DNA from 4 places in the Paenibacillus sp. FW101-FHT12H11 genome. Region 1 is predicted to be linked to each of the others. Evidence: predicted binding sites of a transcription regulator. Region 1 holds the regulator's gene; each other region holds the start of a gene.
What was found. The regulator Rex, encoded in region 1, represses fermentation and respiration genes when NADH is low (regulators of the CRP and FNR family bind a similar motif). The targets are predictions, from matches to a motif close to TTGTGAAATATTTCACAA.
Positions count from the first base shown of each region.

Region 2: a site for Rex is predicted at 3,875-3,892, ahead of AC3WTJ_RS05020 (DoxX family membrane protein). Genes of this name have one in related genera too.
Region 3: a site for Rex is predicted at 4,505-4,522, ahead of AC3WTJ_RS06060 (helical membrane plugin domain-containing protein). Genes of this name have one in related genera too.
Region 4: a site for Rex is predicted at 3,699-3,716, ahead of AC3WTJ_RS29460 (citrate synthase). Genes of this name have one in related genera too.

Region 1 covers NZ_JBYTCO010000002.1:628,288-636,225, forward strand. The annotation lists gene AC3WTJ_RS08445 (cell wall elongation regulator TseB-like domain-containing protein) at 80-574, opposite strand; gene AC3WTJ_RS08450 (amidohydrolase) at 615-1,910, opposite strand; gene AC3WTJ_RS08455 (DUF47 domain-containing protein) at 2,155-2,781, shown strand; gene AC3WTJ_RS08460 (inorganic phosphate transporter) at 2,844-3,845, shown strand; gene AC3WTJ_RS08465 (redox-sensing transcriptional repressor Rex) at 3,891-4,511, opposite strand; gene dinG (ATP-dependent DNA helicase DinG) at 4,514-7,369, opposite strand; gene AC3WTJ_RS08475 (tetratricopeptide repeat protein) at 7,459-7,938, opposite strand, start outside.
Region 2 covers NZ_JBYTCO010000001.1:1,196,736-1,204,673, forward strand. The annotation lists gene AC3WTJ_RS05000 (ABC transporter substrate-binding protein) at 1-909, shown strand, start outside; gene AC3WTJ_RS05005 (ABC transporter ATP-binding protein) at 931-2,010, shown strand; gene AC3WTJ_RS05010 (carbohydrate ABC transporter permease) at 2,012-2,884, shown strand; gene AC3WTJ_RS05015 (carbohydrate ABC transporter permease) at 3,014-3,796, shown strand; gene AC3WTJ_RS05020 (DoxX family membrane protein) at 3,950-4,474, shown strand; gene AC3WTJ_RS05025 (hemerythrin domain-containing protein) at 4,584-5,126, shown strand; gene AC3WTJ_RS05030 (Crp/Fnr family transcriptional regulator) at 5,155-5,835, opposite strand; gene AC3WTJ_RS05035 (GAF domain-containing protein) at 6,039-6,506, shown strand; gene AC3WTJ_RS05040 (response regulator) at 6,596-7,249, shown strand; gene AC3WTJ_RS05045 (PAS domain-containing sensor histidine kinase) at 7,257-7,938, shown strand, end outside.
Region 3 covers NZ_JBYTCO010000002.1:102,379-110,316, forward strand. The annotation lists gene AC3WTJ_RS06040 (Na+/H+ antiporter) at 1-815, opposite strand, end outside; gene AC3WTJ_RS06045 (ABC transporter substrate-binding protein) at 987-1,967, opposite strand; gene AC3WTJ_RS06050 (nitroreductase family protein) at 1,964-2,572, opposite strand; gene AC3WTJ_RS06055 (helix-turn-helix domain-containing protein) at 2,777-4,300, opposite strand; gene AC3WTJ_RS06060 (helical membrane plugin domain-containing protein) at 4,602-5,033, shown strand; gene AC3WTJ_RS06065 (NAD(P)/FAD-dependent oxidoreductase) at 5,055-6,236, shown strand; gene AC3WTJ_RS06070 (CBS domain-containing protein) at 6,316-6,771, opposite strand; gene AC3WTJ_RS06075 (MarR family winged helix-turn-helix transcriptional regulator) at 6,963-7,394, shown strand; gene AC3WTJ_RS06080 (S-layer homology domain-containing protein) at 7,855-7,938, shown strand, end outside.
Region 4 covers NZ_JBYTCO010000010.1:283,727-291,664, reverse strand. The annotation lists gene deoC (deoxyribose-phosphate aldolase) at 1-425, shown strand, start outside; gene AC3WTJ_RS29470 (Na/Pi cotransporter family protein) at 388-1,392, opposite strand; gene AC3WTJ_RS29465 (class I SAM-dependent rRNA methyltransferase) at 1,511-2,887, shown strand; gene AC3WTJ_RS29460 (citrate synthase) at 3,815-4,933, shown strand; gene addB (helicase-exonuclease AddAB subunit AddB) at 5,114-7,938, shown strand, end outside.

The DNA of each region.
Region 1 (7,938 bases):
GTCCAACTCCATACGATTAGTATATCATGAGATATATACTGCGACCTTATGAAATGAGTGGAAACAAAAAAAACTCAGCCTATTGAAGGCTGAGTCTGTACGTATCCAAATAAAGTCCATCTTTGAATTTATAATAATCATAAAAATATCTTGTACCGCTATCGTCTGTCTTTTTATAAAAAACTTCCCAAACGTAATCCTGGCCAAGCTTCCCCGGCATGACGCGTTCAATCTCCACACCCGGATTTTTCTTCATTACGGCATCTCGAATTTGTGCCTCCGTGAAGCCTTCAGTAGCCATTTCCGTATGAACATCCTTATCAGAGACCCATACAATGACACCTTGGCCGAGCTTATCTTCCCCATAGACGATCCGAAAAGGCTCATCTCCATAAAAGAAATCCACTTTTGCCGCTTTCGTCATGATGCTTTTCTCATAAGCAGTCTCTACCGCCATGCGTTTGTTATCCCAATGATCCTTCTGCACATTTAAGTAGAAGCGGCTGAGTACGACGCCAAGCGTCAATACAATAAATACGCCAAAAGTAATGATTCTCGTTCGCTTTGCACCCATCAGCGCCGCTCACCTCCCCAACCGAATTGCCGGCACCTTTTTAACCAATTAATCTATCAAAACACAATTCAAATTCGCGTTTGATTTTTTCCTCATCCATCGTTAAGCATTCCCCTTTGCGAACAAGCCAATTGCCGTCTACGCAGACGTCGACGACATCTTTGGCACATGCGGAATACACAACATGCGAAACAAAATCTGTTTTTGGCAGGAAATGAGGCTGGTCGATATCCAACGCGATAAAGTCCGCTTTCATGCCCGGTTGCAGTAAACCTACGTTATCCAACCAAATCGATTCCGCTCCCATCTTCGTACCTAGCATCAATGCTTCAGCAGCGGGTACTGCCAGCGGGTCACCAGAAACGCCTTTGTGAATCAGCGCGGCGAGTCTCATTTCTTCAAACATATCCAAATTATTATTTGAAGCTGCGCCGTCCGTACCAAGTGAAACCTTCACCCCTGCACGAAGCAATTCAGGCACACGCGCTACGCCGGAAGCAAGTTTCAGGTTGCTTCCCGGATTGTGAGAAACGCGAACATCATATTGTTTGAGAACATTGATTTCTTCGTCCGTTAAATGGACTCCATGCGCTACAAGCGTTGGTCGGCTGAACACGCCGATCTTCTCCAGATGAGCAACAGGACGCAGTCCGTATTGATCTACATTTCCTTGCACCTCACGGCTTGTTTCCGACATGTGCGTATGGATCGGTAAATTCAAATCGTGGGCAGCCTGAACGATTCGTTCAATATAATCCGGCGGACATGTGTAAGGCGCATGAGGAGACATCATTGTCGTGATACGTCCATTTGCAGCACCATGCCATGTTTTTGCAAACTCAGTGGCTTCTTGCAGCTTAGCCGTCTGTACATCAACCGGGCACAGTCCGATCACACCGCGGGCAAGAACCCCGCGCATTCCTGATGCCTCAACGGCCTTCGCCACTTCATTCATATGGTCGTACATATCGACAAAAGTCGTAGTCCCGCCCTTCATCATTTCCAAAATGGACAGACTCGTCCCCCATTTCACATCTTGGGCGGTAAATTTCGCTTCCATCGGCCACATTTTCTCTTCCAACCAAATTTGCAGGGCTAAATCGTCGCCGTAACCTCTCAGCAGCGACATCGCGGCATGACCATGCGTATTGACTAAGCCGGGCATGTACAACTTATTCGTACCGTCGATGATTTCATCGTAGTTTTCCTTAAGTTCAGGAATTTGTTCACCGATATATGTAATCAGATCGCCTTCTATGACCATGCAGCCTTTGATTGATGATTTACCTTCAATAGTAGAAATGAAATGACCGTTCATAATTAATGTTTTTTTCATACTAAAAAACCCTCTCTATGCTCATTCTAAGTTAAACACTGCTTTATAAACTTTACATCTTAAGGCTTGTAAAATCAAGGAAGTGTACAATGTTAAGAAATTGTAAAATGTCACGGAATTTTCGTTGCTTTCCGTCCAATTGTTATGATATTTTTAATTTTGTGAGTTTTTTCAACAAGTTGGTCTGTTTATCTTATAAATTCGATCAAAATCTTGTACATATAGTAAATACTAGGAGGCATTTATGACCACGTTATTCACAAAAAAGAACGAAGTCGATTTCTTGCAATTGCTCATCCGCGCTGCAGAAAACGCACTGCAAACTGCACAGCTGTTCCGCACAGCCATGATGGGTGACAAATCCCCCATAGACTACGTTCAATCCATTCACGATCTTGAACATGCCGGAGACTCCATCACTCACGAAATTTTCAAAGGACTCAATAAAGTGTTCATTACACCGATCGATCGTGAGGACATCATGGTTCTTGCCTCCAAAGTGGATGATGTCACGGATGGTATTGAAGCTACAATCGCTCGTTTTGACTATTTGAACGTCTCGCATACGGATACATATATGAAAGACTTCTCGGCTGTCATCGTGGATTCCTGCCAACATATGCTTGATGCATTCAAATTGCTTGCGAAGAAAAAATATATGCAAATTCCTGAACATACAGTTGCCATTAACTCGCTTGAGAATGACGGCGATCGCTTGATGCGTGAAGGAATCCGTCAAATTTTCATCACGCGCAAAGATGTATACGAAGACTTTAAGCTAAAAGAAATTTATGAGCGCTTGGAAGAAACAACGGACGCTTGCGAAGACGTAGCCAATATCCTAGATAGCGTAGTACTTCGTTATTCATAAGACTTAACCGGTCTATGTGTACGAAGATAGTTTTCCGAATGGAAGGCTCTTAGGAGGAAATCATGTTAACTTATTTGATCGTAATTGTTGTACTAGCTTTACTTTTTGATTTCATCAATGGATTTCACGATACAGCCAATGCGATTGCCACATCCATATCTACGCGCGCGCTCAGTCCTCGGGTAGCTATTGCCATGGCAGCGACACTTAACTTTGTTGGTGCGATGGTGTCCTCCAAAGTGGCCAAAACGGTTGGAGGCAGTATCGCAAACCCAGCCCAAATTGCCAATGGCGTTGAAATCGTCATCGCAGCCCTGCTCGCGGCGATCATATGGAACCTTCTGACATGGTATCTTGCGATTCCCTCCTCTTCTTCCCACACCCTGCTCGGAGCTCTTGCCGGTGCGGTGATCGCCGGTGCCGGTGTGCACGCGGTAAATTGGAGTGGTTTTACGCAAATCATTATCATCTTGATTCTTTCACCGATCATTGCGTTCGCCCTTGGTTACGTCATCATGCTTTTGATCAAGTACATCGTCATATGGTCCGGTAATACGTCCAGATCCAAGCTTAATCGTGTTTTCAGGACTTTGCAGATTATTTCTGCCGGGTTGCTCTCCTACTCGCATGGCGGTAACGATGCACAAAAAGCGATGGGTATTATCGTCTTCGGTCTAGTCGCAGCCGATGTTCAAACGACGCTGGACGTTCCGCTATGGGTTAAAATTTCAGCGGCACTAGCAATGGGTCTGGGAACTTCGATCGGAGGATGGAAAATCATCAAGACCGTATCCGGAAAAATTGTCAAAATCGAACCGATTAACGGATTTGCATCCGATCTCACATCGTCACTCGTCATTCAATTCTCCACCCATATCGGAAAACCGTTATCAACAACACATGTTATTTCCTCCGCGATTATCGGGACAGGCAGTGTCATGCGTTTCCATGAAGTTCAGTGGGGAACCGTCAGCCGCATGTTGATTACTTGGGTCATTACCATACCGATCAGCATTGCGCTAGCATACTCCATATACTTCCTTATTTTCAGATTGATCTTCTAAATACAGAAAAACCGTCAGGAAGTCCTGACGGTTTCTTTTTATTTCTTAGTCTAAATAGTACGCCAAACTTTGCAGCTCCGTTGTAAAATCCGCATAATGCACGCGAACTTCCGGAGGAACCTTAATAATGACCGGCGCAAAATTCAGAATAGCTTCAATGCCGCAAGCAACAAACTGATTGGCCACATTTTGAGCTTCACTCGCTGGCACAGTTATAATCCCGATTCGCACGCCTAACTCCGATAAAACAGCCTTCATTTCCCCCATCGGTTGAACCGTCAAATTATTAATCGTCTCTCCGGCTTTGGAGGGCATCGCATCAAAAACAGCGACAATTTTCATATCATTCCGCAGATAAGTATTATAATTGCATAATGCGCGGCCAAGATTCCCCGCTCCAACTAGAGCCACCTGGATATGCCGGTCCAGTTTGAGGATCTGTCTTATTTTTTCGATCAAATAAGCAATATCGTATCCGATGCCTTTTTTACCGAACTCACCGAAATAGGCCAAATCTTTACGAATCTGGGCCGGATTCAGATCAAGTTTTTGACCCAAATCCTGCGAAGATACCGTTGCGACATTTTTCATGGCAAGCTCGTTCAGGAACCGTAGATAGATGGGCAGTCTGCGAACAACAGCTTCCGATATTTTTTGTGATTTCATTTCTACGCCTCCCCCATCCACTGCTCAATCCTTGGTAACATTTGTTCCGTTGTCATATGCTCGATTTTGGGTCCTGGCAGGGAGTAGAGGAAGTGCTTGCCATAGAAGGTTTCGATGACACGCGTATCGTAGATGATCACAATCCCTTTGTCTGATGCGCGTCTAACTAACCGGCCGAAGCCTTGTTTAAATCGAATGACCGCCTGCGGCACAGAAAATTTCATAAACGGGTTCTCGTTCCGTTTCTTAATATTTTCGCATTTAGCCTCAACGAGCGGATGATTCGGAGGTTGGAACGGCAGCCGAATAATGGCCAAACAGCTTAGCGCATCTCCAGGAATGTCTACACCTTCCCAGAATGAGCTGGTGCCAAGCAGCACGCACATCTTGTTATCCTGGAACATACGGGTTAATTTACTGCGATTGCCGCTGTCTACCCCTTGGCCAAGCACAGTAATCCCATAGGCTTTCAAGTAGTCTTTCATCCCGGCATAAATCTGTTTGAGCATCCGATTGGATGTGAACAAGATCAGCATTCGACCTTTGGTCACGATAGCGACTTCACTTAAGGATTCAATGAGGGATGCAATGAAAACGGGATCCCCTGCCCCCTTAATCGTAGGAAAATCTCTTGGAATAACAACCAAAGCTTGCTCACGATAGTTAAAAGGAGAAGGCAATTGAACCGTTTTGAGCTTACCGTTCTCTTCATCCTGCGGAATCACTAGGCCCAATTGATCAGCGGAGTATTGAAAGGATTTGTTCACGGACAAAGTCGCCGAGGTCATGATGATGCTTTCTTTTGTCTCAAAGAAATGCTGTTGAAGCAAGCCGCTGACGTCCGTCGGTACTGAGATCAGCTGAAGCGACTTCGCCCTGGCGTACGTCCCTGCTTCCATCCAGTAGACATAACCATCATCCGCCATTTTCATAAAGAAATGAAGGGCATCTCGATGCTCATAGAGCTCTTTCACGGTGCCGTTAAGATCCGTTACTAAGCCTTGGACCCCGAACACGTCCTGATGCTCCTTCACATCGCTTAACAATTTATCCAGCGTGCGAAGCAAATCATTGGCATTCAGATAAATATTGTCCTCCATGGCCAGCATCTCGTGCCAATTAGCAGGCAATGTCTCCGGCTTCATACGCAGGACATACGTGGAATTCTCCGTTTGCGACGGATCGCTTTTGGACGACAGCAGCTCATAGAGTGATTCGCTCAGCCGATCCCAATCCTCTTTAATCTGCACGATTTTTGGGAAAAGGCCGTCAATCGTATGACTCCATGCCGCTGCCCGTTCTTGCTGCTCATCCGATTTCTGCAATCTAAACCGCAGCATCGGCAGCTGGCCGCTCCGATTATCTTTGTATAGCCAGGTCAAGGAATGATACATCGCTGAGGAGTGCAGCTCGATACCGAGATGTTTACTCGCCACTTCTTCGAAATGATGTGCCTCATCAATCACAAGGTGCTTGTAAGCCGGCAGGAGGCGGTTCTCCGCCTTCATATCGGTAAACAGAAGGGAATGGTTCGTGATGATCACATCAGCCGTATTGGCGTCATTACGTGCGCGATGATAGAAGCACTTTTTGTACCATGGGCACATCCGGTTTAGACACGAGTCTGTATCGCTGGCTACCGAATACCAGAATTGAGCGCCTTTATTCCCAAAATGGATTTCCTCTTCATCCCCGTGTTCCGTTTCACTCAGCCAAACGACCATTTGTGCCGCTGTAATTGGATCCTCTTTGCCATTCTCGTAATCACGCGTTGTCAGTTTCGTCTCAAATTTGCGCAAGCACAAATAGTGACTTCTTCCTTTAAGCACAGCCGCCCTAAAAGGAACCGGAAATATCTCTTTCAGCAGCGGAATATCCCGCTCTCTGAGCTGCTCTTGCAGGTTAATGGTGTGCGTGGAGACAACCACTTTCTTCTCATATTTGATGCCATAATAAAGGGCTGGAATCAAATAGCCAAGTGATTTCCCTGTGCCCGTTCCTGCCTCAATCATCAAATGTTGATCGTTCTCCAGCGATTTCTCTACTTCGTAGATCATTTGCTCTTGCGATTCCCGCTCTTCGAAAATCTCAAACTTCTGCTGAAGCGCCAGCTTCAAGCCTTGATGAAATTGTTTGAAAGAAGCCCCTAACCCATCTTCATCCGAAGGGCCGCGGATGTCATCCTCTTCGCCCCAATCGGTGACATTCAGCGTGAATTGACGGAAATAACGATTCGTATCCGTATCAATGCTCGTAATCGATTCTTTATATAAACATATTTCGTCCAAAAACCAACCCAAATCGCTGGAGCTATTCTCAAAAATATGCTGCAACCGCTGAACCGTAAGGAGAGGCAGTCCAATCAGCCTTTCCAGACATCTGATCCAGATTTCAGCAGTAACCTCTGCGTCGCTATCAGCCTGATGAGGCCGCTCATGGTCAATGCCAAACAAACCGGCTACCATGCTCAACTGAAGACTGGAAATCGATGGGAATAAAATGCGAAGCATATCCATCGTATCCAGTACTCGGCCTGAGAATGGCGGGTACCCGGTTTTGGTCAGTCCCCTTTGCAAAAAAGAAACGTCAAACGCCGCATGGTGGGCCACAAGCACGCAATCAAACAAAAGTGGGAACATATCCGACATCACTTGATCAAGCGTGGGTGCGTCTGCAACCATCTCATCCGTAATGCCAGTAAGTGTCGTAATGGAAGAAGGTATACCCATCCCTGGATGAACCAGAGAAGTATACCTGTCGATAATTTGAAATTGATCTATAATGACCAGTCCAACTTGGATGATCTCATCCGTAGGCTGACTTCCTGTCGTTTCAAAATCCAAAACAGCAAATTTCATGACGTGTATCTTCAATCCCTTCGTCCTGCACTTCTCCTAGCATACCAAATCTTATTAGGAAAAGGGAATACCTGATCGCCATATTGGTTTCAGGACTCGTCCAGATTGATGAGAGGCTCCATACATGAGGGGTCGGTATGGTACGCTTTTTGAAAATACTCGAAAGCTTTTTCTATATTCTGATTCTGCACCTGTATGACTCCCATGGCGTTATAGGAAATAGCTTTCATCTTGGAATTATCCGTTAGAGGCAGGAGGAATTTGAAGTGCCTGTACGCCTCTCCAAACTCCCCTTTACGCAGATGCCCCATCGCCAAATAGACCCTCGCCAACAAAAAATCAGGCTGCCTGCGAATCAAGACCTCAAACTCCTTGATCGCTTGATCATACATATAAAGCTTGTAGTACCCTTGCCCCCGGACAAATTCATCCGTTTGTTTCCCGGACAGATCCAGATCCATCAGTTCTTTATGAAGGGTTTGGGTACTGATCGGGACGGCCCCATAGAACTTTCCCAGTTTCTCCTCAAAAAGCAGCCACGCCTCAATGAACTCATCACTCATTGTTTT
Region 2 (7,938 bases), on a different contig from region 1:
AATATTAAGGATTTTAACCCTGGTCTTATGGGGAATGCGTATATCGATGGCAAGCTGTATGGGATTCCATTTATGAGAAGCACCCCGATCTTTTACAAAAATGTCACGATGCTAAAAGATGCCGGTTTGGACCCTGCCGGTCCGAAAAACTGGAAGGAATTAGAGGAATATTCCCGCGTTCTGAAAGCAAAAGGGAAGACACCGATGACGATGGCCGTTGGCGTTTGGGAATACGAGGCGCTTGTTGCTCAAAGCGGTGGTAAGGTACTAAGCGAGGACGGGAAAAAAGCTGCATTTAACTCCCCTGAAGGCGTTGCACCTGTAGAGTTTTGGAAGAAGATGTCCGATGACGGTTTGATCAAGTTTACGGTAGGAAAGACAGCAGGTGCTGACGCTGAGAAAGATTGGACCAACCAAATTTCCGCTTTTAAAATCGGATCTACGGCAGGCGTTTCAGCAAGCTTAGAGGTTGCGAAAGGAAATAACTTCGTAATGGCAACCGACTTTATGCCTGCTAATAAATCGTATGGAGTTCCAACAGGCGGATGCCAATTGGCCATCACGTCCAAGCAGAATGATGCTGAAAAAGAAGCGACTTGGGAGTTTGTGAAGTTCATGACATCCAAAGAAAACACGATCTATCAGCATAAATATGTTGGATACCTGCCTAACCGTCTATCTGCTTTGCAAAGCGATGAGCTGCAAAACTACTATAAAGAGTTCCCGCAATACAAAGTAGCTTCCGATCAATTACAGTATGCCGTCATGCGTCCGAACGCAAATGCCTACGCTGAAGTTTCAAAAACGATCATTGATGCTATGACGAAAGCCATCCTTGAAAAAGATGTCAAACCGCAAGATGCCATGAACGAGGCTGCGGAAAAAGCGAATAAATTGTTGAGCAAGTAATCCTGGTAAGGAGATGAACGTATGGCCAAGATCCAACTAGTCAATATTGGCAAAAAATATAAAGACGATACGATTATCAGCGGTCTGAATCTGACGATCAAAGATGGGTCATTTACCGTGCTTGTCGGCCCATCCGGCTGCGGCAAATCAACCACCTTGCGCATGATTGCAGGACTTGAAAAACAGACCGAAGGACAAATATGGATTGGCGACAAATGTGTAAATGATACGCAGCCTGGGCTTAGGGATGTCGCCATGGTTTTCCAAAACTATGCGTTATATCCAACCATGACCGTACGTGAAAATATCGAGTTCGGGCTCAAGAACAGAAAAGTACCCAAAATGGAGCGGGAAACCTTGATCCGCGATATCTGTGAAATTGTGGCGTTAACGCCTCATCTGGACAAAAAGCCGCAAAACTTATCTGGGGGCCAGCGTCAGAGGGTGGCGTTAGCCCGGGCGATGGTCAAGAAACCAAAGGTATTTATTTTGGATGAGCCGCTCTCCAATCTGGACGCCAAGCTGCGCAACCAGATGAGAACGGAGTTGATTCAGCTTCATAAAAGGCTGGGCAGCACATTTGTTTATGTTACCCATGATCAAGTGGAAGCGATGTCGATGGGCGATGAGATCGTCGTTATGAATAAAGGAGTTATTCAGCAGTCGGATTCTCCTTTGAAGCTTTATAACGATCCGGTGAATGTTTTCACAGCACAGTTTATCGGTACTCCGGCTATTAATATTTTTGATTATGGCCATGTTCAAGGGTTAAAGGTAGAGGCAGCTTCGGAGATCGGGTATATCGGTTTCCGGGCTGAACATGCAGTGATGTCTCCGAAGGATCGCACAGACGGGTTTGTTGTGGAAGGTGAAATTATTACCAGAGAAAGCCTGGGAGCGGAAAATATTTATCAGATCGATTCACACATGGGGACGTTTTTCGTCAAAACCTTTCTTACCGCTTTGGAAACGAATGATCATATTAACGTATTGATTCCTTATGATCAGCTTTACTATTTTGACTTAGAGGGCCAAAGAATTCGCGACATATCCAGACATGTCCAACGTGAGAAAATCCTTGTAGCTGGCGGCGGTGTTTAATATGACCATATGGGGAAAACTGCGTCCGTACGCCATGGTGGCTCCAGCCATTACTGTGTTTTCGTTGTTTTTTATCTATCCGATCCTTTATATGATGTACCTGAGTGTGTATGATTGGAATTTTATTAGCCCTAACAAGAACTTTGTCGGGATGCAGAACTTTACGGATCTCTTAACGGAAAAAGAATTTATACAAGTAATAAACAACACATCCATCTATACCGTTTTGACGGTTACGTTCATCATTGGACTTTCCTTAATTTTGGCGCTTTGGCTGAATAAAACGGGTGTGTTCCAAAGTTTTGTGCAAGGAGCGATCTTCAGTCCGCATATCGTTTCTTGGGTATCCATCTCCATGATCTGGGCTTGGGTGATGGACCCGCAGTATGGTTTATTAAACTGGTTTATCGGTTTGTTTGGCTTTGCCAAGCTCGCCTGGCTCTCCTCGCAAAAGACATCTCTGATTTCGTTAGTTATCGTCGCCGTCTGGAAGGGGCTTGGCTACAATACCCTGGTATTTATCGCCGGATTGCAAAGCATACCGAAGGACATCTACGAAGCGGCAGCACTGGATCGATCCAAACCTTGGACGACTTTTTACAAATTGATCCTTCCGATGCTTTCGCCTACCATCTTTTTCCTCGTGATCATCAATATGATTGGATCTTTTCAGGTTTTCGAGACGATCGCGATCATGACGCAAGGTGGGCCGGTTAACACAACGAATACCCTTGTTTATTACATATACGAATACGGTTTCCGGTTCTTTAAAATTGGTTACGCCTCTGCGGCGGGAGTCATCCTGTTGTTCATTGTCGGCGTGCTAACCATCATCTACTTTAAACTGATGTCCAAACGTGTACATTATCAATAAAAGGAAGTGACTCCATTGAAAGCTGAACAGATCATGGAAGCGGATCGCACGTTGTTATATGTAAACAGCAAAGAAGAAATTGCATCAAAAATACTTCAATATATAACCCGTGCAATAAGCGTGATTGGCATGATTGCGTTAGTCCTTATTTTTGCAATGCCATTCATATGGATGCTCTCTACTTCTCTTAAAACGCTGCCTGAAACGATGATTTTTCCGCCAAATTGGATCCCAAAACAGTTCATTTGGAGCAATTACGCCAAAGCTTGGGGATCAGGTCCATTCTTGCACTATATTTCGAACAGTATCATCATCTCGATCAGTATTCTCGTTTTGCAGATGCTTACGATTATTCCAGCGGCTTATGCCTTTGCTCGCTATAAGTTTAAAGCGTCGGGAATTTTATTCGGCATGGTGATGGTGACTTTAATGATCCCGTCGCAATTAATTTTCTTGCCTGTTTATTTACAGTTGAGCGCTTGGAAGCTGCTGAATACGCATCTTGCTCTTATTCTTCCCTTCGCGTCCAGCGCCTTCGGCATTTTCCTCCTGCGGCAATCGTTTAAACAAGTGCAGGAAGAATTGATTGAAGCAGCGCGGCTCGACAGCGCCAAAGAGTGGCAAATTATTATGAAATTAATGGTGCCTATGGCGAAGCCGGTGCTGGCGACCTTTGCTTTGTTCAGCTTTATCGCGCATTGGAACGATTATTTCTGGCCGCTTGTTATGACGACAGACGATGTTGCGCGGACGCTGCCCCTAGGGATTGCCAAGATCCGGGAAGAAGAAGGGGTCGCGAATTGGAACGTGCTTATGGCGGGGAATATGATTCTGGTAACGCCGATTCTCATTGCCTTCTTTTTTGCCCAAAAACATATTATTCGGGCTTTCGTGTACACAGGGGTCAAATAATCCGTTGAAAATTAGATAGGATGGCGAGGGAGGCGTGATCAATTGGGATCATGCCTTTTTCTTTTGAAATCGATGAACATGTGATTTTTATCACATACATCTCTTTTTCTAAAAGCTACAATAAAAGCATAAAAGAAAAAGGAGATGGTTCGGATGATGAAGTGGCTCAGAGAGAATAAGTACGCAGCAATGTTATTGACACTCGTTCGGTTGTATGTAGGGTGGGCATGGATGGTAGCCGGATGGCACAAAATAACCGGCGAAAAGGCATTTGACGCTACAGGCTACTTGAAAGGTGCGATTGCGAAGCCGGTTCTTGAGACAGGTACAACGGATTTAGTCTATGGCAACTTTGTAGCTTTCTTGAAAAACTTCGCGCTGCCGCATGTTGGCATCTTCAATGTAGTCATTCCTTGGGGAGAATTATTGGTCGGATTGGGGCTTCTGTTGGGAGCTCTGACAACAACAGCGATTTTCTTCGGACTAATCATGAACTTCATGTATATGTTCGCAGGAACAGTTAGCACGAATCCTTGGTTAGTGCTGCTTGGTTTCATTGTCATTGCAGCTGGTGCCAATGCAGGGAAATTTGGGGTAGATCACTTAATCTTACCGTATTTGCACAAATGGTTCGATAAGATCGTTAACAGGTTTCATTTAACATTTAAGCTTAGATAACATGAGGGTAGAATCAAATGAACAAAATTCAGCAAAGCGCCTGTTCTTCCACTCATAGATGGAGAGAAGATCAGGTGCTTTCGTATAAATAACTTGGGAGGGATCAGGCATGGAGGTTAATGTGGGAAGTCGCCCTATCGGACTCGCTTCTTCGAATCCGGCCAAACTTGCTTATGCAACGGACCGTTTGGCCGATGAACATGAACAATTGCGCAGACAATTACGGAATCTCGAAGCGAGTGCCAAAGAAGTGAGCTGGATCGATGATACGGCGGAAGGCATGCACATTCTTCAAGATTTAAGACTGAAGGCAGCGCATTTCGAGGAGGACTTGGAGCGGCATGCCGCGTGGGAAGAACAGGAGTTGTACCCTTTCCTGATCAACTACTTTCATAGTCAGCAAGCGCCTACGATTATGCCATCCTTTTGGGTTCTGGAAAAAGATCATCAATTGGGAGTTTCATTTCTTCATTCGTTCAAGGAGGCCGTTGTCGATATAACGCCTATTTTCAATAAAAAACAGTTAACCGAAACGGCCTCATACCTCCTGCAGGCGTGTTTGATATTAAATGATCATCTCACCATGGAAGAACAGTTTGTTCTGCCTTTAACGGATAGGGTGCTAATGGATCTGGAATCCTTCTTTTCATAGGAGATATGTGGCGAGGAGATTGGGGCTATTACATTCTGCATATTTCTAACGGACAGTTTTCACAATGACAAATATTTCGCAGATAGTCTACATTTTTAATAACAATTTGACCATTGCGATAGGTAATCGCATCTTCTTTCCTCATTTCGCTTAACATCCGGTTGACACCTTCGCGTGTAGAACCAATCATATCCGCCATTTCTGTGTTGCTAAGCTTATAATTGATCAAGGTATGTTCGCCTGAAGGAACTCCATAGGAGTTACTAAGTCTTATTAACAAAGAACAAAGCGCCCCGGGCTTCCCATACATCATTAAATCGCGAAATTTGGTTTCGGTCATCCGGTGCATGAGCCCCATCCATTTCATGAATTCAATAGCCAGATCACCGTGCTGCTGCAGCAGGTTCTCCAAGTCTTTGCGCATGATGACCCCAACTTTGCAGTCAGCGGTAACTTCGGCACTGAAGTTTTGCACGGAATTCTGAAAGGGGTCTATTTGCCCGAATAAGTCACCTGTTTGATGCAAATGCAAGATGAGGTTTTTGCCTGTTTCTGATGTTTTGGTGATGCGGACTCCGCCTTGGAAGACGTAGAACAATCGGTCTGCTGGTTCACTTTCCCAGAACAGGTACTCGCCTTTTTTGGCCAGCTTCATCTGCATAGCGTTTTTCAATCTATCTAAATTAGTCTCAGAGAAAAATTTCATCATAGTGGATCAGCTCCTCCACGGTTTTTGGCTATCTTCATGATAGTCTTTTTTAACACTTTTGTTTATCAGGAGATTCACTGATTTATGAACTCTTTTCCTGATACCGAAGTCAGGGTTTTCCCTGACAGACAAGTAGGATGGAACCGTCTACAATGGTAGTAGAAGCGATTTCGTACGGATTCATAAAGATTGGAAGTGGTATAATGGCAACCGGTCAAGTGAACATCATGGAGGTTTTAACACGACTTCGAGATATGACGTCAAGCGATTTCGTCGCATTGGCTCCTTTCGTCGATCAACCAGCGCGTAAGCGTTGGATGTACATATTGGGAAACAAAAATGATCGCTGTCAGCAAATGGCCATAAAAATGGGGGAAGGGCTCGCGGGCGCAGCCTTGCGGCTGGGCAGATGGGTTAAACTCGATGCGGCCAATCCGAGAGCAGCGCAAGAAAGGCGCGAATGCCCCGTCATGCTTGCCGAGCAATTGCAGACTGCTGCCGCATTCCCGCTCATCAGGGGTCCTTCTACTTCTACGGGGATGAAGGGACTGCTTTTTATTGGAAGACGCACGGATCAGGGCTATGAAGAAAACGAGATAAAAGCCATTCTGGATAACCTCGAAAGGTTAGTAACCTATATAGAGAGACCTTGCGAGGAAGCCTCGCGATGAATGGCGTTTCTGGATGAGGCTTTTTTTGTTATGATGGGAAAAGGAAATGAGGCTTAAACCGCGGAGTAGCCGCTGAAAGGGGGAAGGAAATGCTAAAGATTCTGGTTGTGGATGACCATGCCATCGTAAGATCGGGGCTTGTTATGCTGCTAAACGGCAAGCATGATATGGAAGTGGTCGGCGAAGCTGCCGCTGGTGAAGAAGGCATTCAGGCCGCCCGGATGCTTATGCCGGATGTCGTGTTAATGGATCTAAGCATGCCTCCAGGTATGGACGGACTTACTGCAACTGAAAAATTAAAGCAATTAATGCCAGACATGGCGATTTTAATTCTTACGATGCATGATGACGATGAATACTTGTTCAGGGCTATACACGTTGGGGCGTCCGGTTATATTTTGAAAAGCGCTCCGCATGAAGAGTTATTGACAGCCATTCGCTCCGTTGCGGCAGGAAATGCTTATTTATATCCGACGGCTACCAAAAGGCTGATGAACGAATACATGGAGCGCATGAAGAGCGGGGAGAATTCCGGCCCGTATGAATCGCTTTCCGAGCGTGAAAGAGAAGTTTTGGCACGTATTGCGAAAGGTTTCTCCAATAAAGAAATTGCAGAGCAATTGGTAATTAGTGTAAAGACGGTGGAATCTCATAAAAGCAATGTCATGGAAAAGTTAGGGTTAAAAACACGCCCGGAATTAGTGAAATATGCGGCTAAGAAGGGGCTGTTGAACTTTGAATAAGGAGCATATGCCGGAATCGGAGCTATTGCAGGACTTGAAACAATCCCTCAAGCAGCTATCCGATGTGAAGTTTGCTCTTGATGAGTCTTCCATCGTTGCTGGTACGGATGCCAAAGGCAAGATTCTTTATGTCAATGATAAGTTCTGTAAAATCTCGCAATATGCCAGGTCTGAACTCCTTGGCAAAGACCATCGGATTATTAATTCCGGTTATCATGATAAAGCGTTCATGGCGGATTTATGGGCAACGATTTCTGCAGGCAAAGTCTGGCACGGTGAGATCAAAAATAGAGCGAAAGACGGTACATTTTATTGGGTCGATACGACGATTGTCCCTTTTGTGGATGAACAAGGCCGGGCTTATCAATACTTAGCGATCCGTAATGAAGTAACGCAATTGAAGCGGGTAGAGGAAGAGCTGCAGCTGATGATGTCGCAGGTCATGCAGATTCAAGAGGAGGAACGCAGGAAATTCTCGCGAGAATTGCATGATGGCATTGGTCAAAGCCTGTTCTCTTTGTTGATCCAAATGGACCGGCTCATTGGAGACGAACCGGAATCCGAGATAGGGCATCTCCGGCAAAATGTTTCAGCCATCATCGAAGAGGTGCGCAGTCTGGCGTGGAAAATTCGGCCATCCGTTTTGGATGATCTCGGCGTTGTTCCTGCGATTCGCACGCATATCGAGA
Region 3 (7,938 bases), 530 kb from region 1:
GAGTTAGAAACAGTTCGAAGATTCGGCATCGTAAACGCCAATCGCTCATTTTCGATCGCATGCACCAATCCGCCTGCTACCGCTGCCAGAATGCCCGATACGCCTAACTCCTCGGCAATTAAATAGAGCATAAAAGGCGTCAATATTTGCAGCAGCATATGCATCGTCTCATCCTCAAGACCTGCACGGCGCAGCAGTTGGCGAAGTCCGATAATTAAAAAGGCGACTAGCGCTCCAACCACTAAACCTCCAATGGAGATAACGATAAAGCTAAAACTTGCTTTGGGGAACGAAAACACACCGGTAACTGCCGCGGCGATAGCGAACTTGAAGGCGACGAGGCCGGATGCATCGTTCATCAAGGCTTCTCCCTCAAGGAGCCGCATCAAGCTTCTCGGCAAATGAATGCGGCCGGCTAAAGCACTGACGGCTACGGCATCCGTAGGCGAGAGAATCGCCGCTAATCCGAACGCCGCCGCCAGAGGAATGGAAGGAATCAGCCAGTGAACAACATAACCTACGACACATACCGTTATGAAAACGAGGCCCACCGCGAGAAGCAGGATCGGCGCGCGCAATTTCCACAACTCGTCTCTGGGCGTATGCTTGCCATCGTGATACAACAACGGGGCAATGAACAACAGAAAAAACAATTCCGGTTCCAGCTCCAAGTGAACACCTATCGGTAAGATCACCAGAACGGCTCCCAAGGCAATTTGAATCAAGGGAACCGGAATAAATGGAACAAAGCGGTTCACGACATTGGATACGCCGATTAGAACCAGTAAGCTCAGAATGATAATAAAAACGTGCAAGTTTATGTCTCCTTCCCCGCTAAGTGCTATGTACATACGAATACCACTGCTGTTACTTTGTGGTGTACTTGTGTAGTATTTCAATATTTTTCTTAAAGAATCCTTCCCAAGATGAGCAAAAAACGACATCAGATCCAAAGGACCGAATGCCGTTTTTATACAGGTATGCCATTATTGTTTCGTTGTCAGCATTTTCACAGTTTCATCAATCATAAGGGAATAGGCCGTCGGTCCAAAGCCTTGGAACCATAAGTCGTAATCGACGGGATGCACTTGGTTTTTCTGTACGGCTTTTAACTGGCTCCATATAGCCGTTTTCTTCAGTTCATCGAGCTTCTCATTGCTCTCGTTGAGGATCAGAATGTGGTCTGGATTAATTTCAGGCAGCTTTTCCATGGAAAGCGGGGCGAAAGTCGCCTTGTTATCCGGGAACAACGGCGGCGCTTTCAGACCGAGATCCTTGTACAGGATATCATAATTTTTTGCCCCGTAATAGCGAAGTTCCTTTGAAGTTACACGGAGGAACATAACGGACTCGTTTCCAATGACGGAGGCAATCTTCTCTTTGGCTTGTTTCGCTTTTTCATCATAAGCGGCTATCGCCTTTTTCGCTTCTTCGTCTTTTTCGAGCACCCCGGCTAAGACGGTAAACGTTTTACGCCAATCCTTGGCTCCGTCTGTTTCCTCAGGCTTCAAAACAACGGTAGGCGCAATTTTGCTTAATTGATCGAATCCTTTTCCCATCCCGTCATTCGCAAGAATAAGATCAGGAGCAGCTGATAGAATCGACTCAAAATTCGTTTCCGATTGCCAGCCGATATTCGTTACGCCCGCCATCTTATCTTTCAAATACCACGAGAAATCTTTCGTATCCGGACCAGCAGGAACGGCGGAGCTCGGCTTCACGCCAAGAGCCAACAAGAGATCGATCAACCATGGGTTAAGAGCAGCTATTTTTTGAGGCTTTCCAGTAATCACGGTCTCGCCGGCAAAATGTTTGATCGTACGCGATTTTACAGGTTCTTGTGCCGGAGTGGCAGCAGGACTGCCAGATGTTGATGATTGCGGCTTGCCGCAAGCGGTCATAAGTAAAGTAGCAGTAAGCATCAAAGCCAATATAGGCGTGGATTTGCGCACCAGTTGATTCATCATTTCACGCTTCCCTCTCTAGTTGTCTTTCCAAATATTCGCGTTTTCTGTTCGGCAAGCGTACGCGGTTTCTTAGGTTCAGGAATCTGATCTTCCTCAAAAAATCCAAGGTGCAGCATGCCCGTTATTTTCTCACCCGGTTGCACGCCTAACAGGTTCCTAACGGCTGGATTCCAGTTATGGTCATTCGTTTTCCAAACGACATCAAGATTGCGTTCCCAAGCAAGCAGTTGGAAATTTTGAATGAGCGCCGCTGACGCCATCAGATCTTCTTCCCATTGTTTCGGACGCGGATCTTCCGGCATGATAACGATTAAGAAAGCTGACCCTTGCGCATGGAGATACTTTCGCATTTTCTCATGCTGGTCTACGGCAAACCCTGGCATCAAATGCTCGATGAAGGCTTCTTTCTGCTCCGATGGGACAAAAAGAAATCGCCATGGCTCCCGGAGACCGTGATTTGGAGCCCAAACGGCATCGTTCAAAAGAGCCATAACCAACTCTTCGGTGACGCGTTCATCTGTAAAAGCCCGTATCGTCCTGCGCGAACGAACCGTCCATGCAACAGCGCCTGGACCTGCCTCTTCTTTTATATACGGCTGTTTCATTACTGACCACCTCAAAATCATGAAATTGATAATCATTATCATCAAGGTAATCGTAAGCGAAACCACCATCCCGTTCAATGGACAAAATCTTTTAAACGTATGGACAAATTTCATTTACCACGAATTGCTTCACTAAGACGGCAGCAAAGAATTAACCGCCATATCGATTGCTAAACTATGCTGGATCGGAGCATGACTATTGAATCAGCTTGGCAGCTCAAGCAATCGGCCATTTTTGACAGCATCCAGGGCTTTCCATGTTGAGCCGCTCCTTAACTGCTCCGTTAATTGAGCATCGGAATTCGAGTTACAAGTGGTAAGGAAAATATGATCGGGATTCATTCGTTCCAAGTCAGCCTCTGAGATTACCGTGTAGTGACTGAGTGGCTTGATGCCTGTAGGCGGATTCAGCTTCAAATCTTTGTACAAAATATCTCCAAGCTGCCGTTTCCCCCCATACACGCGCCATTCCTTGCCTGCATCAACTAACACCATAACTGTTTGTTCCTGGCCAAATGAGGCTCTTAAACGTGACCTGGCTTCCGCAGCTTTAAGGTCATATTGTTTCAACCATCCCGCATATTGCTCTTTTTTCCCGAAAAGGTTTGCCAATTCAAGCAAGGTATCACGCCAATTATCCTTATTAAAGAGCGTAATCGTCGGAGCGACATTGCGGTAGCTGTCTGTGGTCAAGCTTGCCCAATTGACGCCAAGAATCAGCTCTGGATCGGCACGAAGCACAGATTCCCGATCGGGTCGATCCCATCGGCCGACGATCTTCGTCTCCACTAGCTCATCTGCGATATGCGGCAGCAGCCCGCGGATTTGATCGTTGCCTGCATACGAGAGCGTTGCGAAGGGCTTAAGCTCGAGCGCTAGCAAATAATCATTTAACAGCGGAAACACCGTCATAATTCTTGCATTCACATGATTCTTCATATAGATGGTCGGTGAAACGCCTATAACTTTTTTAAATGTCCGGCTAAAATAGAGCTCATCATGAAATCCTACTTTAGAAGCTGCCATTTTGAGGCTTTGTTGTGATCTCAACCATGTTTTGGCGTGTTCCATGCGCAGTCGTGTCAAATATTCGATCGGACGTACACCGATATGCTTTTTAAAAATACCAGCAAAATTGCTCGGACTGATACCATGGCGCTGGGCCAATAGGCTAAGTGAAATGTCCTCGTGATAGTAGGCATCCATGAAGTCTTTCGCCTTCTCAATGGCAAATCGGGTACCGCCCTGCTGCTTGTCCCTTTGTTGATCCGCAACGATCGTGTATAACAGCTCTTGAAAAACGATTTGCCTCTTCCAAGGCAGCAATGGATTTGACCCTCTACTTAGCTCGTGGAGCTGTTCAAATCCACGCGATACCATAGCTGAGTCGTTAAAGGCAATTAAACCTTCATCCGCAAAAATCTCGGTACCCGCAGCGTTTTTCCATTTGTATGTAAATGATTGCATCATAAATTGAAGGGGCTGCTTCTCGCCAACAACGGCTTCCACCAGACTCATGGGATGCAGCAAGAATAACGAGCCGGGAACAGCCTCAGATTCCGTGCCATTTATCCATAAAGTACCGCGGCCCTCCTCAATCTGCAAGAGGTGATAGTGCGTAGTGAACCTGCGTCTAACATGTTTACCCACTGGATATCGTTTACGCAGAAGTTGATGCAGATTGAAGCTGATATCTCCCATTTGATTCCATAAATTATCATTAATCATCGTGAATTGAACTTCCCTTCCGTCCTTCTCATTCCAATCTCAATGATAATCATTCTCATCAAATACGTCCAGTCGTTTTGTGCGTCATTTTCATCCAATGTTCACAAATTTGAAATATTTTCAATTATAATTTTGTGTCCATTAGGTGTACAATACCTAAATACGGTTTATATCCAATTGTGCGATGTTGCTTGACATTTTCTTATGTGAAAAATGTTACAACCATGTGGGAAACGATTGTTTCACCCGTACACATTGTGACAGTACCCGATTTTTTTTCATCGCAAAGGAGGATTTTCATATGTCACAGACATCTGCTGTTCAAGAAGTAGCAGCAACGGCTGCTGCGGAACCAAAATCGTTAGACGTACTCGACCAATTGCTTAAGCCTGAGGTGCAACAATCTCTGACTGTTCTGGTCGATAATCTGCCTAAATTGGCAGAAATGGTGACTGTGTTAACCAAAGCTTATGATTTTGCGCAAAGTGTAGCTACAGACAAAGTATTAATCAACGATTTTGCCCATGGTATTGGCGAGTTTGTTAAACCGGTACAAGAAAAGGCAAAAGACATTGCATCCGCGGCTATTGAAGCTGGCGAACGCTCACAAGCTGATGCAGGAGCAACGATCGGTCTATTTGGAATACTAAAAATGCTGAAAGACCCGGAAGTGCAAAAAACACTTCGCTTTGCACAAGCATTCTTGAACGTACTTGCTGAACGTAAAAACTAATACGGACTAGGGATGATAACGATGGCTAAACAAATACTTATTCTTGGCGGCGGTTATGGCGGCCTTTTGACCGCATTAACAGCGCGTAAACATCTGACAGCTTCAGAAGCAAACATAACAATCATCAACCGTTTTCCTACGCATCAAATTATTACGGAATTACACCGTCTTGCTGGCGGAACGATTAAAGAGCAAGCCGTTGCCCTTCCTTTGCAAAGACTACTCGGCAACAAACAAGTAAACGTCGTGGTTGATACGATTAAAGAAATCAAACCAGATGATAAAAAAGTCATTACAACTAGTGGCGCAGTACATACTTACGATGCGCTGGTCGTTGCTCTTGGAAGCGAAACGAACTACTTCGGCATTCCTGGACTAGAAGAGAACAGCATGGTTCTCAAATCAGCTTCCGATGCTAACCGTATTCGTGAGCACGTCGAAGCGCGTCTGGATGCTTACAAAGCATCCGGCAACAAAGCTGACGCAACAATCGTTGTTGGCGGCGGCGGTCTGACAGGCGTTGAGCTTGTTGGCGAATTCGCTGATAAACTGCCTGAAGTTTGCCGCAGCAAAGGCATCGATTTCAGCGATGTCTCCATCTATTGCGTAGAAGCAGGTCCTGCTATTCTGCCAGTATTCCCTAAAGTGCTGATCGAGCGCGCGGTGACAAGCCTTGAGAAACGTGGCGTCACATTCTTGACTGGCGTTGCAATTACTGAAGCTACCAAAAACACGGTATCACTGAAAAGTGGACAAACCATTGAGTCGAACACGATTATTTGGACCGGTGGTGTGAAAGGTAACCCGGTTGTCGGCAGCTGCGGAATCGCAGAAGACCGCGGTCGTGCGACTGTCACTTCGACGCTTCAATCCACTTCCCACTCGGACATCTTCCTTGCAGGCGACTGCGCGGTTGTATTCCCTGAAGGTGGCGAAAGACCATACCCTCCAACTGCACAACTTGCATGGCAAATGGGCGAAACGGTTGGTTACAACCTTTCCGTTCAAGTCAAAGGTGGAGCAATGGACAAATTCGTTCCAGTATTCTCCGGAACACTTGGCAGCTTAGGCCGCAAAGACGGGATCGGAACAATCGGCGGAAACAACACACAGCTGAAAGGCTTACCGGCTTCCTTGATGAAAGAAGCAAGTAATATCCGTTACTTGTCCCATATCAATGGTCTGTCCGCTCTAGCTTATTAATATCGTAAAAAAAGGATGCCCCCAACCTCTCGAGGCTGCCAGGACATCCTTTTTTTCTTTTTTCCAATTACGTATACGCTTACAATAAGGTTTGAAATGAATGCCGGATAACGTCTCCCCTGCTAATGATGCCTACTAATACGCCGCGATGGACCACCGGCAGTTTTTTAATTCGTTTTTTACCCAAAATAGCTGCGATTTGCTCGATATCTTCTTCCGCATCTACGGCAATCACTTTCTTTTGAGCAATTCTCATGACACACATTGGAAGCAAGCTGCGAACTCTTTCATCAAACTCTTCGTCATCCCCTTTGATCACAGCTGTGTACATATAAGATCCGAATACATGATCATCATGCTTGCCGATGTAGCGCATAATATCTCCATCACTAATATACGCAACCACTTCATTCCGTTCGTTGACAACAGGAAGCCCGCTTATTCTGTATTTGATAAACTTCTCAATCACATCGCTAACAGGGTCGTTTTCTTTGACTTTGTAAACTTGGCGAACCATGATCTCTTTTGCTTTCATGACGATCCCCCCCTATCATTTGCCTTCTGATGTATCTAGATGTATAATGCAACTATATATTTGTATTATACAACTATATACACGGAACTTCAATTGTAATTCGTACCCTATTCTGAAACATATTCAAAATGAACCTTGTATGTTACGATGAATTCATAGTCATATCTACTAAATTATAAACGAGGTACTCCATGTCCGAAAAGATCGATCATCCCGCTGAAACGATTGAGCTCGAACTCGCCATCCTCATGCGTCGATTCCTTGCTGCGACGACCAATAAAAAAATTGGCACGTTAGACCGTTCCGCTTATCTATTGCTCCATCAGATCTCTTCGAACGGCTCGTCGGGCGTGAAAGCTTTGGCGGAGGAGTTCCAGCTGGATATCTCGACAATCAGCCGACAGACCGCTTCACTGGAGCAAAAAGGCTACGTCTACCGAATTCCCGATCCTCAAGATGGACGCGCCTACTCGCTGCAAATCACGGAAAGCGGCGCCGCGGAACTGGCCTCCAACAAGCAGGCTCGCTATGAACGCGTTGCGGAACTGCTGCGAGATTGGCCTGCGGAAGATCAGCAAAAGTTCGGTGAGCTTCTGAGTAAATTTAACAGGATCTTTGCTTGACACAAAAAGGCTTGCCCTGCTGGGCAATGTTATTAAGTTATGTTTAGAGTTAGGAATAGAAATAGAAGTGGAATCTGAAACGGCATGGGGTAAGCCCTATGCCGTTTATTTTTATGTGCAACAAAGGAACACGTGTACAGCAAACATAGTGGATGGAATACCGCTTTAAAAATCTTCATGCGAACCCAATTATGCTGCTGTTTGCCGATCGCTTTTTTTGTTATCTGACTCGCTCTGACTTCACTCACTTTCCTCGTAAATGCTTTCATATGCTCCGTTTTTCGCTGATTATATAGTCTTATAAACCTATCCACCAGAAGAATAATTAGTTCAAAAGAACTACTTGTCATCAATTTCCCAGTGATTCTATGTCGATATTTGAAGGAATTAATTGCACAAGTGTGTAAATTAACGCAAAGGATTTCCCTTTTTAACAACATAGATAGACGGAGGTATGATGATGCAAAAACATTTACAACAAATTCGTTTGAAAGGAACTATGGCTGTTCTTCTGGCAGTAGGGAGCGTGTCGGCATTTCCAGCT
Region 4 (7,938 bases), on a different contig from region 1:
TTGAAAACGGTGCCGCTGAAATCGATACCGTACTTCCGATTGGTCTGCTGCTCGAAGGTCAATATGATGCCGTTCGTTCGGATATTCAGCAAGTCGTGGACGCAGTCAAAGGCAAAGCGATTGTTAAAGTGATAATGGAAACCGGCTTTTTGAACGATGAGCAAAAAGTAATGGCTTGCAAACTTTCAGAAGAAGCCGGCGCTCATTTTGTCAAAACCTCCACAGGATTTGGTCCTGGCGGTGCGACAGTAGAAGATGTACGTCTTATGCGCGCAAACGTATCGGATACGATTGGCGTTAAAGCATCAGGTGGCGTAAGAGATCTACAAGCAGCGGTTGCGATGATCGAAGCCGGAGCAACTCGTTTAGGCACTAGCTCAGGTGTAGCTATTGTGAACGGAACTCAAGGCGCTTCCACATATTAAGATAGCAAAAAGGTAAGGCGATCAGCGAACAGACGACATTGAAAATCGTCTGCGAACGAGCGATTTGCGACGATGCGTCATCCGCGAGAAGCGCCGAAAGGCTGACAAGCTGGTGGATGAAGGGGTAAAAGAGGATCGCTCCACCGACGTTGAGCAGGATGTGCGACCAGGCGACGTATCGCCCGGCGCGTGAGGAACTCATCCCGGCGATCAGTGCCGTCACACAGGTGCCGACATTGGCGCCGATTGTTATGGCAATGCCCAGCTCGACGGGGATGCCTTGGATCGCGGCGAGGCCCATGGCCATCGCGATTACCGCTGCGCTGCTGTGCACCAGAGCCGTAACGGCCGCGCCGGCGATAATGCCCCACAGCAAGCTTTGCTTGGCTTCGGTGACAAACCAGGCGAAGAGCCCGCGGGACTGCAGCGCAGGACCGATGGTTTGCATGATCTCGATGCCGAGCAGCACGAGAGAGAAGCCCGCCACCGCCAGCGCTCCGTAGCGGACGCTTCGCAGCCATTCGCGCCCGCCGGCAGCGGCGGCTGGTTCTTGCCCTTGTGCCGCTGATGGCGGCAAGGGGCCGGCCAGCCAGCTCGCCATCCAGATGGCGGCGCTCACAAGCAGGATCGGCACACCGATCCCCCCGAGGCTGAGTCCAATCAGCTCGGTGGTGAGGCAAGTGCCGATGTTGGTGCCGAGAATGACGCCGAGCGTTCTCGGGAAGGTCAGGACGCCGGCGCCGACAAGGCCGATGGCGATGACCGTAATGGCGGTGCTGCTTTGCAGCGCCGCCGTGAGCACGGTGCCGGTGACGAGGCCGCGCACCGGCGTTCGGGTAAACCGCTCCAGCCACAGCTGGAGGCGGGGCCCAGCCCACCGTTGAAGCGCTGTTTCCATGAGCTTCATGCCGAAGAGAAATAAAACTAACCCTGCAATCACAGGTAGGATAATGGTATTTATCATCATAGCATTCTCCCTCGCAAATGAACTTTTCATTATCACTCAATATATGTGACCGTACAGACAAGCATGACAAGCACCCAAGAAACGGAACGGCATCACACAAAGGACGGCTAAAGGATATATGGCAGCAGTATTTTTACATAAGAAACGTAAACCTCGTTTAGAGCAAGGTCACCCATGGGTGTACAAAAGTGAAATTGAGCGTGTAGACGGAGAAGTTGTGCCGGGACAGCTTGTTCCGGTGCAAACACATCTGGGCCAGTATTTAGCGACGGGTTATTACAATGAAGCTTCTCAAATTACGGTCCGAATTGTATCTTACAAGCCGCTTGAAGCCATGACGACAGACTTTTTTGTAGAACGATTCACACGTTGCTTGCAGCATCGCAGCCGCTTCGTAAAAGAGGCGAAATCTTACCGGTTGGTCTATGGCGAAGCGGACTTTTTACCGGGGCTTATTGTAGATAAGTTCGAAGATACGCTTGTTGTGCAGATTCTTACGCTCGGGATGGATCGCTGCCGTGAGCAAATTGTTGCTGCACTCGTTCAGGTTGTTAAGCCTGCAGGCATCTATGAGCGCAGCGACGTTTCGATACGTGAGTTGGAAGGATTGGAACAAACCAAAGGCCTGTTATATGGTGAGTGTCCTAAACATGTGGATATTCTTGAAAATGGTCTGCGCATTCGGGTAGACATCGAAGAAGGCCAAAAAACCGGTTATTTCTTCGACCAAAGAGAAAATCGCGCAGCTATTGCTCCGTTGATGACAGGTTGGGGCCATCGAAGCGGTATCGAGCTACGTGAAGTCGAACATGAGGGTGCCATGCAAACATTGCCTGTCAATGCGAACGGCAAAGTCGTGACATTCCCTTACTGGGACGGCGCCTCCGTACTGGAGTGCTTCTCCCATACCGGCAGCTTTACTCTCAATGCATGTAAATTCGGCGCGAAAAAAGTGACCTGCCTGGACATTTCCGAGCATGCCATTGAGAGCGCGAGAACGAATGTCGGGTTGAACGGTTTCCAAGACCGCGTCGAGTTCGTAGTTGCAGATGCTTTTGAATACTTGCGGACCCAAGTCAGAGGTTTGGATGAACGGAAAGTGCGTGCCAACGCCGGCAGCGGCGCACAAGGGAAAAAGATTGATACATCCAAACCGGTTGCTGAAGGCGGCAGGACTTGGGATGTAGTCATCCTCGATCCGCCTGCTTTTGCCAAAACGAAAAGCGCAGTTGAAGGCGCATGCCGCGGCTACAAGGATATTAACCTGCACGGCATGAAGCTTGTGAATGAAGGCGGGTACCTTGTGACGGCGAGCTGCTCGTACCACATGCATCCGGAGCTTTTCCTGGAGACGATTCATGCGGCGGCAACGGATGCAGGCAAAATCCTGCGATTAGTTGAATTCCGCGGAGCGGGCATGGACCATCCGCGCATTCTCGGCGTGGATGAGGGGCATTACTTGAAATTCGCGATTTTTGAGGTGCGAAGCAAATAAGTTGAGTGGAGCGGGGCCAATGCGGCCTCGCTTTTTTTGCTGGAGGGGCTTTCAGGGAACAAGGCTCCCTTATTTCATTGCAAATGCTCATTTTCCGCTAATTAGGGGAACTACCGTTTGTTATTTGGCCAATTCACTGGGGGGCGGCAAATTGCCCAGAAATAATGGACTCTTATGATCTGCCCTAGCGGAATTATCCGCTAGTCTTTCTGTTTCTGGTGAGGTGGAAGTTGCAGAGAATGTTGAGTAGAACGGTTGGGTCGTGGAAGGTAGGTAAAGTAGCTTGATTTATTGTGCAAGAGCCTCTGCAAAGGTTAGGGAACTACAATTCCGGGCGAAAGGGAACTAAGGGAGCTGGCGTCCTCTATTTCGGGGATAACGTACAGACTTCCTCGAGTAGTGGAACTACAGGGTCCTATCAGACCCCTGTGACAGTCATTTCGGTCGATATTCGTGGAATAGTGGCCTGTAGTTCCGCCTATTTAGTTATCAGGCACCTTTTTCTGAAAATAGCGGATGCTAGTTCCCTATAGTGACCCCCCATTATAGGATTCTCCCTAGGAATTAGGGATCTCAATGGATGAAATCCAATGAAAACGCCAAAAGTAGCTCAAAATTGCTCATTTGCTTGGACAAAATCCAACGTAATGGAAATATCTGGCGCTACAACACCGCGATTAACCGACCTCATTGGATTTTATCCAGCGAGATCAATAATTGAGCTATTAAATCACTATGTTCGTTGGATTTCATCCAGTGAATAAAAGGTAAGCACTGCTTTCAACATAAACGAATATAATCACTTGGTTTCAAGTGAAACATTTCATTTATCATAACGAAAGAAAACGCGAATTGGATGAACATGTCATTTCCGAATATGATGAAGAAAAGCGATTTCACACTTCAATGCGAAAGGAAAATGATGAGATGGCATCCGTAACCGGTTTGGACGGCATTATAGCCGCAGAAACAGAATTGTCCTTGGTTGATGGTCAGAATGGCGTTCTGGTGTATCGCGGATACGAAGCGAAGGAGCTCGCACTGCAAAACAGTTTTGAGGAAGTCGCCTATTTATTGTGGCATGGTAAGCTTCCTTCCACGGACGCACTCAATGCGTCCAAAAAGCGATGGGCGGAACACCGCAGCATCCCTGCTGAACTGAAGGCGGTACTGGATTTGCTGCCTAAGGAAAGTGAAATGATGAGCGTACTTCGCACAGCTACCTCAGTGCTAGGTACAATCAGCCATCGTGAGGCTGAATGGCCGCTGCATTTTGAGCAGATTCTTGCGAATACTCTCATGCTGCCAACAATCATTGCTTATCATTATCGGAGGTCGCAAGGGTTATTGCCCATCGAGCCTGACCTGCAGTTAGATCATGTGGCCAACTATTTGTACATGCTGACAGGTTCCGTGCCGCAGCAGGTTCATGTGAAGGTATTAACAGCTTATTTGATTTTAGCTATGGAGCATGGGATGAATGCTTCCACCTTTGCCGGACGTGTTGTGTTATCGACACAATCCGATCTTGCTTCTGCGCTCTGCGCTTCAATAGGCGCAATGAAAGGACCCTTGCACGGAGGAGCGCCATCGGAAGTTCTTCATATGCTGGATGCGATTGGAGACAAAGAGAAGGCGGAGGCGTGGCTGCGTGATGAGCTGATGGCCGGTCGAAAACTCATGGGCTTTGGTCACCGCATTTATAAAACGAACGATCCCAGAGCGGAAGCGCTTCGCCAGCTCATGACCGAGTTAGCTGCTGAGGATCCGTGGTTCGATTTGGCCATCCACGTAGAAAAGGTAGCTGTCGAGCTGCTAAATGAATATAAGCCTGGCCGGAAATTGTACGTGAACGTAGAATTTTATGCTGCAGCCGTGATGCGGGCTATTGCGCTTCCGACGTCTCTCTTCACACCTAGCTTCACGCTGAGCAGAATGGTAGGGTGGACGGCTCATTTATTGGAGCAAACGAGTTGTAATCGTATTTTCCGGCCGCAATCCGTTTATATCGGCGAATTGCCGCCGTCACTGCGGAATCATGCCTAACCAACTGAAGACTTATAAATAAAAGCCTTTCTCCCTTGTCAAGAATTTTCAAGCCAAGGAGGATAGGCTTTTTTGTTATGCCAGCTTAAGCCCATCATCTGCCACGCCTCTTTTCTACCAAAAGTATGATAGAATAGATAAGATTGATATCTTTTGAAATCAGCTTGAAGGAGGCCCTGTATGTCTATTCGTTTCGTGATCGGCAGAGCCGGCAGCGGAAAAAGTGAACGTTGTTTGATAGAAATGAAACAGCAGTTGGCGGTAGAGCCGGAGGGTGACCCGCTCGTGCTATTAGTGCCGGAGCAGGCAACCTTTCAGGCTGAGCATGCCATTGTGTCCGATCCTGGCATTCGGGGAATGATTCGCGCCCAGGTGCTAAGTTTTCACCGATTGGCATGGCGTGTCATGCAAGAAGAAGGCGGTACAGCGAGGCTGCCGATTGATGATATGGGGAAGAAATTGCTGCTTACAAGCATTTTACATAAACAGAAAGAAAAGCTCCGCTTATTCGGCCACTCGGCTGAGCAAATGGGATTTGTAGATCGTTTAAACCAGCTTTTTACGGAGATGAAAAGGTATTGTGTAACGGCTAAGCAGCTCGAAGAGCATGAGCAGAAACGGGCTCCCGTACTTGGGGAGAGCGGTTTGTTGCGAGATAAAATGCATGACATTCAGCTGATTTACCGCCAATTTGAATCTGAGTTGTCCCGGCAGTATTTGGACGGTGAAGATTATTTAACCCTGCTGGCGGAGCAAATTCCGAATTCCGCTTATTTGCGGTCTGCTTCGGTTTGGATCGATGGCTTTCACGGTTTTACGCCGCAGGAGTTTGCCGTGCTTGGCGCGTTATTTTCGACCTGCAAGCAGGTGACGATTACGCTGTGCCTCGATCGGGAGCTGCAAGCAGGGGATGCGCCGGATGAGTTGGATTTATTTCATCCTACGGCAACGACGATGGTTCGGCTGCAGGAGCTTATTTGGCAGCTCGGACTGCCGTCAGCCGAGGTTCATCTCCTCGCGCCGGATCGCTCGCCACGTTATGACGATAGTCCGTTACTCGGATATCTGGAGCGCAACTTCGACCGTCGGATTGGCGGTGGAGCTCAGCGTTATAAACCGGCAGCGCATGAGAAAACTAGCGATCAGCTCGTGATTGCTGAGGCTGTCCACCGCCGTGCTGAAGTAGAGGGCGCTGTGAGGGATATGCTCCAGTTGGTTCGTGAACATGGCGTGCGTTGGCGTGAAATCGCCGTCATGGTTCGAAATATGGAAGGTTATCAGGATTTATTGAAAGCGGTGCTGACCGACTACGAAATCCCGCACTTTTTTGATCAAAAGAGGACCGTTCTGCATCACCCGCTGGTTGAATTTATTCGTTCGGCACTGGAGGTTGTCCAGCACAATTGGCATTATGATGCCGTATTCCGCTGCGTCAAAACGGATTTGCTTCTGCCGAGCGAGGCGGCTGATCAGCGAACCGAGTTGGATAAGCTGGAAAACTATGTGCTCGCTTTCGGTATTCAAGGCTACAGGTGGACGGATGGTAAGCCATGGAGTTACAAGTTCCGGGCCAACCTGGAAGAGGCCGATGAAGGTGTACAAGAGCAAACGGCTGAATTAGCCGCTTTGAATAGAAGCAAAGAGTGGGTGGTTAGGCCGCTTCTTGCTTTTGCCAAACGATTGCAGCAAGCCGGGTCAGTGAAATCTCAAGTTGAGGCTCTATATGAACTTCTCATTGCCGTTCAGGCTCCCGAAAAATTGGAAGCTTGGAGTCAGCAAGCGATTCAGGAAGGCAAGCCGGAGAAAGCACGTGAGCATGGCCAAATGTGGAACAGTGTCATGGAGATGCTGGATCAGCTCGTGGAGACGATGGGGGACGATGAGTTGTCTCTTGAGATTTTTAACAGCCTCGTAGAGACGGGCATGGAAAGCATGAAGCTAGGGTTAGTGCCGCCTTCGATGGATCAATTATTGATTGGCAGCATGGATCGGACCCGCTCAAGCGGTATTCGTTATGCTTACATATTAGGTGTGAACGATGGCGTAATCCCTGCCCAAATGCCGGAAAAAGGGGTTCTGACGGAAGCGGAACGGAGCGTTCTGATGGAATCCGGCCTTCCGATGGCGGATGGAAGCCGGCGCAAGCTGTTGGATGAGCAGTTTATCGTGTATACGTCATTAACCGTGCCGGGCAAAAGACTGTGGATGAGCTACCCGCTGGCAGATGAAGAGGGCAAATCGCTGCTGCCATCCGAGCTGATCAAACAAATGCGTCAACTATTCCCTGGGACCGAGACACCGCTTTTGCTCGCTGAACCGGCTGCTGAATCTCCGGATAATGAGCAGGCAGCTTATATGGCTCATCCGAATCAGGCGATCTCTTATTTGGCTGTACGCATGAAGCACTGGATGCTGGGCGGCCGTATGGCGGATTTGTGGTGGGAGACCTACAACTGGTATGCAGATAAGCCCGAGTGGCAGATGAAACTGCAATCCGTCGTTCAGGCACTGCGCTACACGAATAAAGAGAACAAAATATCTTCCAAAACGAGCAAGGCGTTATACGGTCAAAATCTGCGGGCGAGTGTCTCGCGTATGGAAAAATATGTGGCCTGTCCGTTTTCCCACTTTGTATCGCACGGTTTGAGGCTGCAGGAAAGACGCGTCTACCGGCTGGATGCCCCGGATATCGGGCAATTGTTTCATGCGGCATTAAACCAATTTGTCCAAAGATTGCAGCAGGATCAACTGGATTGGGGATCGTTGTCTGCAGAGGAATGCATGGAGCGTTCCGCACAGGTTGTGGATGAGCTTGCCCCGAGACTGCAGGGGGAAATTTTACTCAGTTCCAGCAGATATGCCTATATCGCGAGAAAATTGAAGCAAGTTGTAGGCAGAGCGGCTGTTGTTCTAGGTGAACATGCGAAACAGGGCCAGTTTGAACCGTTAGGTCTGGAAATCGACTTCGGCCCGGGCAAAGAGCTGCCGCCTTTAACCTTTGATTT